2 regions of the Micromonospora sp. CNB394 genome follow, and region 1 is predicted to be linked to the other one. Evidence: riboswitches for the same ligand, from Rfam matches in the RefSeq annotation. Region 1 holds a riboswitch; the other holds the start of a gene.
What was found. A riboswitch is a leader RNA that binds a small molecule or an ion and turns the genes downstream of it on or off. The one in region 1 is predicted to bind thiamine pyrophosphate.
Positions count from the first base shown of each region.

Region 2: it holds a riboswitch for thiamine pyrophosphate, as region 1 does, so the genes downstream of both, thiE (thiamine phosphate synthase) here and C569_RS0118940 (ECF transporter S component) in region 1, are expected to answer to the same signal.

Region 1 is NZ_KB895841.1:82,381-86,573, forward strand. Features, by position in the region: gene C569_RS0118930 (energy-coupling factor transporter transmembrane protein EcfT) at 1-151, opposite strand, end outside; gene C569_RS30580 (ABC transporter ATP-binding protein) at 148-1,662, opposite strand; gene C569_RS0118940 (ECF transporter S component) at 1,772-2,362, opposite strand; TPP riboswitch at 2,438-2,544, opposite strand; gene C569_RS0118945 (alpha/beta fold hydrolase) at 2,621-3,457, shown strand; gene C569_RS0118950 (sugar isomerase domain-containing protein) at 3,454-4,193, shown strand, end outside.
Region 2 is NZ_KB895826.1:64,024-68,216, forward strand. Features, by position in the region: gene C569_RS0104305 (aldo/keto reductase) at 1-916, shown strand, start outside; gene C569_RS0104315 (DUF559 domain-containing protein) at 1,240-2,151, opposite strand; TPP riboswitch at 2,270-2,381, shown strand; gene thiE (thiamine phosphate synthase) at 2,376-3,002, shown strand; gene thiO (glycine oxidase ThiO) at 2,996-4,126, shown strand; gene thiS (sulfur carrier protein ThiS) at 4,117-4,193, shown strand, end outside.

The sequences.
Region 1 (4,193 bases):
CGAGTTCGACGGCGATGGCGATGGCCGGTGCCACCGGGTCGAGCGTCGCCACCAGGATCACCGTGAAGACCAGCGCGGCGGCCAGCTTCGCCACCGGGTTGCGGCGGGCCAGCGGGGCGCCGGGTACGGCGACCAGTTCGAGGCCGATCACGGCACACCTCCGGCAGCCGGGCCGTCGTCGCCCGCGCGCGCGGCCTCGGTCACGCCGGTCGCGGACCGCCCGTCGGGGGAGCGTTCCGCGCCGGACGGTGACCGGTCCAGGGTGAGTGTCCGGTCGGCCAGCGCGGCGACGAAGTCCTCGTCGTGGGTCACCGCCACGACGCCGTGACCGGCGTCGCGCAGCTCGGCGAGCAGGTCGACCAGCTCCAGCCAGGTGCGCCGGTCCTGGCCGAACGTGGGCTCGTCGCAGATCAGCAGGCGGGGCGCGGTGGCCAGCGCCGTCGCCACGCTCAGCCGCCGCGCCTCGCCACCGGAAAGGGTGTACGGGTTGGCGCCCGCCAGCTTGTCCAGCCGCAGCCGCTCCAGCAATCCGTCGACAGTGGCGGTCACCGCCGTGTCGGGCTGACCGGTGCGGCGGGGGCCGAGCGCCAGCTCGTCGCGGACCGTGGCGGTGACGAACTGGTGCTCCGGGTCCTGGAACACCGAGCCGATCCGGCGGACCAGCGCCGGTGCACGCCAGCGGTGCGGGGGAGTGCGCGCGTCCCGCCCGGCGAGTTCCGCCGACGCAGTCACGGTGCCGGTGCCGGGTTTCAGCAGGCCGCCCAGGAGCAGCGCCAGCGTGGACTTCCCGGCCCCGTTCGGGCCGAGGACGGCGAGCGCCTCGCCGGCGCGTACCCGAAGGTCGGTCGGGGCCAGCCGGGGTGGGAGGCCGAGCCGGCCGGCGGTGAGCAGCACGTCGCCGGGCGGCGCGGCGGCGTGCCGGGGTGGCGCGACGTGCCCGGGTACCCAGACTCCGGTGGCCGCCAGCGCGTCGCCGTGCGCGGCGAAGACCGTCTCGGGCGGCCCGTCGGCGCGGACCCCGCCGCCGGGTTCGAGCACCACGACGCGGTCGACCAGCGGCAGGGCCTCGGTGACCCGGTGCTCGACCAGGATCATCGTGGTGTCCGGGTCGAGCGCGTTCGCGACGGCCCGGCGGATCAGGGCGGCACCGGCCGGGTCGAGGTTCGCGGTGGGCTCGTCCAGCAACAGCAGTCCGGGGCGCAGCGCGAGCGTGCCGGCCAGCGCCAGCCGCTGCTGCTCGCCGCCGCTGAGCGCGGCGGTCGGGCGGTCCCTGTCGTACGGGAAGCCGACCCGCCGCAGCGCCTCGTCGACGCGGGGCCAGATCTCGCCGGCCGGTACGCCGCGGTTCTCCAGCCCGAACGCCACGTCGTCGCCGGAGCGGGCCATGACGAGCTGGGTCTGCGGATCCTGGAACAGGATGCCGACGCGCTCACGCGCCTTGCGCGGGTCCAGCCCGTCGATCTCGACGGCACCCTCCTGCTCGCCGGAGTCCTCCGGCAGCAGCCCGGCCAGCGCGGCCAGCAGCGTGCTCTTACCGGCCCCGGAGGGCCCGAGCAGCAGCACCCGCTCGCCGCTCTCCACGCGCAGATCCACGCCGCGCAGAGCCCAACGTTTCCGTCCCCCGTGCCGCCACCCGAACCCCCGCAGCACCACAGCGCTCACGAACCACCCACCCCCTCTCCCGGCCCAGCTCGTGTGATCAAGGAGTTCGCGTCCGGGAAACCATGCCCGACGGACGCGAACTCCTTGATCACCGGGGCGGAGTGAGCCGTCAGACCAGGGCCCGGTCGCGGCCGGCGGGGAAGCGGTCCAGGACGCCGGTGTTCGCCAGCGCGCGGGTGAGGACCACGGCGCCCAGGCCCGCCACCAGCAGGCAGCTGAGCACACCGAACGCGATGTACGGCAGCCGGAACGTGGTCCAGCTCGTGGCCGGGTACCAGTAGAGGACGTCGAACACGGTGGCGAAGAGGCCGCCCGCCGCCCCGGCCAGCGCCGCCGTGACCGGCCGGTAGCTGCGGTACCGGGTGGCCGCGAAGACGCTCTCCACTCCCAGGCCCTGCACCGCGCCCTGGAGGATCGCCATCGCGCCGTACGGGGAGCCGAGCAGCACCGAGACGGTCGAGGCGACGGTCTCGGTGAGCAGCGCCGCACCCGGCTTGCGGACGATCAGCGCGCTCAGCACGGCCGGGATGAGCCAGACGCCGTACATGACCGACTGGAGCGGGGCGAAGAAGGCGAACGGCCCGTCGCTGCCCTTCCAGAGGATGTTCCAGAGCTGGAACACGACGCCGAAGGCGACGGCGATGACAGAGGCGACGACGATGTCGACGGTACGCCAGCGGTTGCTGTCGGTGTGGTTCACGGATGGCTCCCAGTTCGTCTAGGTGAACCAGGAGAAGACGCACGCCGCGCCCGGTGGTCACCGGACGGCGACGCGGCTGGAGGTCGACCGAACTCCCTGCGCTGGCATTACCCAGATCAGGTTCGAGGGTCTGCGGGCACCGGCCCGCACTCTCAGCGCTGTGCGCTCCCCTGTCGGATGTGAAGTTGTCTCGTCGCAGACGCTAGCACCGACGACGGTCTCCGGCCCAGTAGGGCGAGTGTCGGTATGGTGGCGATCATGCAGGTGGATGCGCGGGGACTGACGTTCGAGGTGCGCGCTGGCGGCCCCGAGGGGGGTGACCCCGTCCTGTTGCTGCACGGCTTTCCGCAGCACTCCGGCGAGTGGGACGCGGTCACGCCCGCGCTGCACGCCGCCGGGCTGCGCACGTACGCGCTCGACCAGCGCGGCTACTCGCCCGGCGCGCGCCCGGCGGACGTCGGGGCGTACCGGATCCCCGAGCTGGTGGCCGACGCGGCGGCGGTGCTCGACGCCCTCGGGGTGGCACGCGCACACGTGGTCGGCCACGACTGGGGCGCGATCGTGGCGTGGGGCCTGGCGGCGGCCCACCCGGAGCGGGTCCGGACGCTCACCGCGGTGTCGGTGCCGCACCCCTCGGCGATGGGTCACGCGCTGGCCACCGACCCGCGGCAGAAGGTCAAGTCCGCCTACATCGCGTTGTTCCGCAAGCCCGGTATGGCGGAGAAGGTGCTGCTGGCGTGGCACGGCGCCACGCTGCGCAAGCTGCTGAGCGGCGTGGGCGACGCCGGTACGGTCGCCCGGTACGCCGAGCCGATGCGCGAGCCGGGGGCGTTGACGGCGGCACTGAACTGGTACCGCGCGATGACCGGGGCGGACATGAAGGGGGTCGCCCCGGTCGGGGTGCCGACCACGTTCGTGTGGAGCGACAAGGACGTGGCGATCGGCCGGACGGCCGCGCAGGCGTGCGCCGCGCACGTCACGGGTGACTACCGGTTCGTGGTGCTGCCAGGGGTCAGCCACTGGATCCCGGACGAGGCACCCGGCCCGCTGGCCGAGGCGATCCTCGCCCGGTGCGCAGGAACGGAGGAGGCATGACGGTGAGCGCCGACGCGTACCTGGCGGTGGTGACCGAGACGATCGGCCGGGTCGCGGCCGAGCAGCGGCAGAACGTGGCCGACGCGGCCGACCTGATCGCGGCGGCGCTGCGCGCCGACGGTGTGGTGCACGCGTTCGGCACCGGGCACTCCGAGGCGCTGGCCATGGAGATCGCCGGTCGGGCCGGCGGTCTGGTGCCCACCAACCGGATCGCGTTGCGTGACCTGGTGCTGATCGGCGGCGACCCGGCCGACGTGCTCGGCCCGAAGCTGGAACGCGACCCGGCCGTGGCGCACCGCCTGTACGAGTTGGCGCCGATCCGGCCGCAGGACGTGTTCGTGCTGGCCTCGAACTCGGGCGTGAACGGGGCGATGGTCGAGTTCGCGTCCGTGGTGAAGGAACGCGGGCACGGCCTGGTGGCGATCACGTCGGCGCAGCACTCGGGCCGGATGACCTCGCGGCACCCGTCCGGCCGCAAGCTCGCCGACTTCGCCGACGTGGTGCTGGACAACGGCGCCCCGTACGGCGACGCCACGCTGCCGCTGCCGGGCGGCGGCGCGGTCGGCGCGGTCTCCTCCATCACCGCGGCGCTGCTCGCCCAGCAGATCGTGGCCGAGGTGGTGGCCCGGCTGGTCGCGGCGGGGCGGCGCCCGCCGGTCTACCTGTCCGCGAACATCACCGGCGGCGACGAGCACAACGCCGAGCTGGAGGCACGGTACGCGGGTCGGATCCGCCG
Region 2 (4,193 bases), on a different contig from region 1:
GCTCGTGGTGTCAGTGGTCGGCATCGGCTGCAACAACTTCGGCCGCAAACTCGATCTCGACGGCACCCGGGCCGTGGTGGACGCCGCGCTCGACGCCGGGATCAACTTCTTCGACACCGCCGACATCTACGGTGAGCCGCAGGGCGCCTCCGAGGAGACGCTCGGCCAGGCACTGAAGGGCCGCCGCGACGACGTGGTGGTGGCCACCAAGTTCGGCATGGACATGCACGGCGCGAACGGACCGGATCACGGCGCCCGGGGTGCCCGCCGCTACATCGCCCGCGCGGTCGAGGCGTCGCTGCGCCGGCTCGGCACCGACCACATCGACCTGTACCAGATGCACGAGCCCGACCCGGGCACCCCGATCGACGAGACACTCGCCGCGCTGGACGACCTGGTGACCGCCGGCAAGGTGCGCTACCTGGGCAACTCCAACTTCGCCGGGTGGCAGATCGCCGACGCCGACTGGACCGCGTCGTCGCAGGGGCGTACCCGGTTCATCTCCGCGCAGAACCACTACTCCCTGCTGGAGCGCGGGGTGGAGGACGAGGTAATCCCGGCCTGCGAGCGGTTCGGCCTCGGCATGCTGCCGTTCTTCCCGCTCGCCAACGGGCTGCTCACCGGCAAGTACAAGCGGGGCGAGGCACCCCCGGCGGGCAGCCGCCTGGCCGGTGGCGGCCGGTACGCCGAGCGGCTGGCCGCCGCGCGCTGGGACGTCATCGAGGCGATCGAGGCGTACGCGGCCGAGCGCGGGATCAGCATGCTCCAGGTGGCCGTCGGCGGTCTGGCGGCCCGTCCCGCCGTGACGTCGGTGATCGCCGGGGCGACCACTCCCGAGCAGGTGAGGGCCAACGCCGAAGCCGGCACCTGGCAGCCCACCGACGAGGACCTGGACGCCTTGGACGCCATCCTCTGACAGCCTTCGCCGCACCGACGCCCTGACCACGTCGGGCCTGCGCGTGTGCTCGCGCGTACGGCGTGCCGTCCGCGCGTCGGGTGTGCCGTGCGCGCGTCGGGCGTGCCGCCCGCCGGGGCTTGCCCGCGCGCGAGGCACCCATGGCGTTCCACCCAGAGGCAGCGCTCACGATGGGTGGAACGGTATGGGTGTCAAGAGGGCCTTGAGACACCCATGGCGTTCCACTGGCGGCTGGATCTGGCGACGAGTGGAACGGCATGGGTGTCTGCGACGGCCTTTGAGCCCGTGGTGTCTCCGGCGGCCCGGCGGGCGGCGGGCGCGGATCAGTGGTCCGCCGCGGTGGCGCGACGTTCCGCCAGGGCCTGGCGGACCAGGGCGACTGTGGCGTCCGGGCGGCGTAACACGTCGTCGGCCGTGAACCGCAGCACGACCCACCCGGCCGCGCGCAGCGCGTTCAGGCGAGCCACGTCCCGCCGGAAGTGAGCCCGTTCGCGGTGGTGGTCGCCGTCGTACTCGACCGCGAGGCGGAGCGCCGGCCAGGCCAGATCCACCCGGGCCACGAAGCGTCCGCCGGCGCGCACCTCGTGCTGGGCGACGAGCGGGCCGAGGCCGGCGTCGAGCAGGAGCAGCCGCAGCCGCGTCTCCATCGGGGACTCGCTCAACGGCTCGGCCAGCGCCAGCACCTCGCGCAACAGCGGAGCGCCCGGCCAGCCCGGGCGGTCTGCGGCGTAGGCCCGCAGGACGGGCAGCTGCACGACCCGTCGACGCAGCAGCGCGTCGACGGCGACCAGAGCCTCGGCGACTGGACCCTGCCGACCCAGGTCGAACGCGGTACGCAGCCCGGTGGTGACCGGCAGCCCGCCGACGCGGGTGCGGTCCCGCTCCGGCAGCGGCGACCGGACCACCCGCAACCGTGGGTGTGGGCGCAGTCGAGTGGCTGCCGGCAGCAGCACGGCGACCGGTGCGTCGCGGGTGAGCACGTCTGCGCCGTACAGCCAGGCGGCGCTGCGCCCGGCGAGCACGGCACCCGGCGGCAGGCGCAACGACACCGCCTCGCACCACATCCGGTGGTCGTCGGCGCGGTATGCGTCCCGGTGGACGTACACGTCCGGCAGCAGGCGGACCCACGCCGGCCCGCGCAGCATCGTCCAGGTGAGCAGCCCCTCGGAGACGGCACGGCCGCCCCGGAACGGCAGGACCGCCAGGCGGCCCGGGACACGGGCGGGAACGGACATCCCGGCAGCGTGTCGTGACGAGACCGTCACCCGTCGCCCCGGTACGGCATGTGCACGGTTCCTGGGAAAAACCTCACCCGGGCTTCCGTACGGGCGGGAGGCGTCGTACGGTAGGCCGCAAGTGACCCACGGGAGCCCGGTGCGGACCGGGCTGAGAGGGGGGCTGGGAGCCCCCGACCGTCGAACCTGATCCGGGTAATGCCGGCGCAGGGAGGAGCGTTGCCGTGCTGTCCCTGGGACGACTGCATCTCATCACCGACACCCGGCCGGGGCGTGACCCGCTCGCCGTGCTGGATGCCGCCCTGCCCGTGGCGGGCGCCGAACTCGTCGTGCAGGTGCGCGTGGAGGTCGACGCCACCGACCGGGAGGCGTACGAGCTGGCGCACCGGGTGACCGAGGCGTGCCGGCCGTACGGGGCACTGTGCCTGGTCAACGACCGGCTGCACGTGGCGCTCGCGGTGGACGCCGCCGGGGGCCACGTCGGCGCGGACGACCTGCCGGTGGCCGCCGCGCGCCGGGTGCTCGGACCGGACGCGGTGCTCGGGGCGACCGCCCGGGAGCCGGTGGGCGCCCGAGCGGCGGTGGACGCGGGCGCGAGCTACCTGGGCGTCGGCCCGTGCCATGTCACCGCCACCAAGTCCGGCCTGCCGGACCCGATCGGCCCCGAGGGGGTACGCGCGGTCGCCGAGGCGGTCGGCGTGCCGGTGATCGCGATCGGCGGGGTGACCGCAGCGAGCGTGCCGGCGTTGCGGGCCGCCGGGGCGTACGGGGTGGCAGTGGTCGGCGCGCTCAGCCTGGCCGCCGATCCCGCGCACGCCACCGCCGAGCTGCTGCGGGCGCTGACGTGTTAAGAGGGGGCCCTTCCTCTACCGGAGGCGTTAACAGGGGGCCCTTCCTTACCGATGTGGCGGTGGTGGGGGGCGGTCCGGTGGGGTGGGCTGTCGCGTGGCGGTGCGCGCAGCGAGGACTGCGCGTGGTGGTGCACGACGACCGGCCCGGATCGGGTGCCTCGTCGGTGGCCGCCGGGATGCTGTCGCCGGTCGCCGAGGCGTACTTCGGTGAGCACGAACTCACCGCGCTGCTCGTGGAGTCCGCCGCCCGCTGGCCCGGCTTCGCCGCCGAGCTGGCCGGGGCGAGCGGCGTCGGCCTCGGGTACCGCACCGAGGGCACGCTCGTCGTCGGGCTCACCGCCGACGACCTCGCCGAGGCGCGGCGGCTGTGGTCGTACCAACTGGGGTTGGGGCTGCCGATCACGCCGCTGCGCCCCTCGGAGCTGCGCGACCGCGAGCCGGCGCTGGCGCCGCGTGTGCGTGGCGGCGCGGTCGCCCCCGGCGACCATCAGGTCGACCCGCGGCGACTGGTCGCGGCGTTGCGCACGGCCGCGGAGCGCGCCGGGGTGGAGCTGCGCCCGAGCCGCGTCGGTGCGCTGTCCGAGGTGGACGCGCGGGTCACTGTGGTCGCTGCCGGGTGTGGTGCGGCGGGCCTGACCGGCCTGCCGGTCCGGCCGGTGAAGGGCCAGGTGCTGCGGCTGCGCGCACCGGGTGGCGGTCCGCCGGGCTTCCGGCACGTGATCCGGGGGTACGCGGACAGCGAGCCGGTCTACCTGGTGCCCCGGGACAGCGGTGAGGTGGTGGTCGGGGCGACGGTCGAGGAGCGCGCGGACACCGCTGTCACCGCCGGTGGCGTGCTGACGCTGCTGCGCGCCGCCGCGGAGCTGGTGCCGGAACTCGTCGAGTACGAGCTGGTGGAGTCGGTGGCCGGGCTGCGCCCCGGTACGCCCGACAACGCGCCGATCATCGGGCCGCTGCCCGGGCGGCCGGGCGTGCTCGCCGCGACCGGGCACCACCGGCACGGCATCGTGCTCACCCCGGTCACCGCCGACCTGGTCACCGAGCTGATCGTCACCGGCGAGCCGGATCCCGCGCTCGCCCCCTTCACCCCGGACCGCTTCGGGAAGGAGCGCACGTGGAACTGATCGTCAACGGCACCGGCCGGACGCTGCCCGAGGGCGTCACAGTCGCCGAGGTGGTCCGCACCGTGAC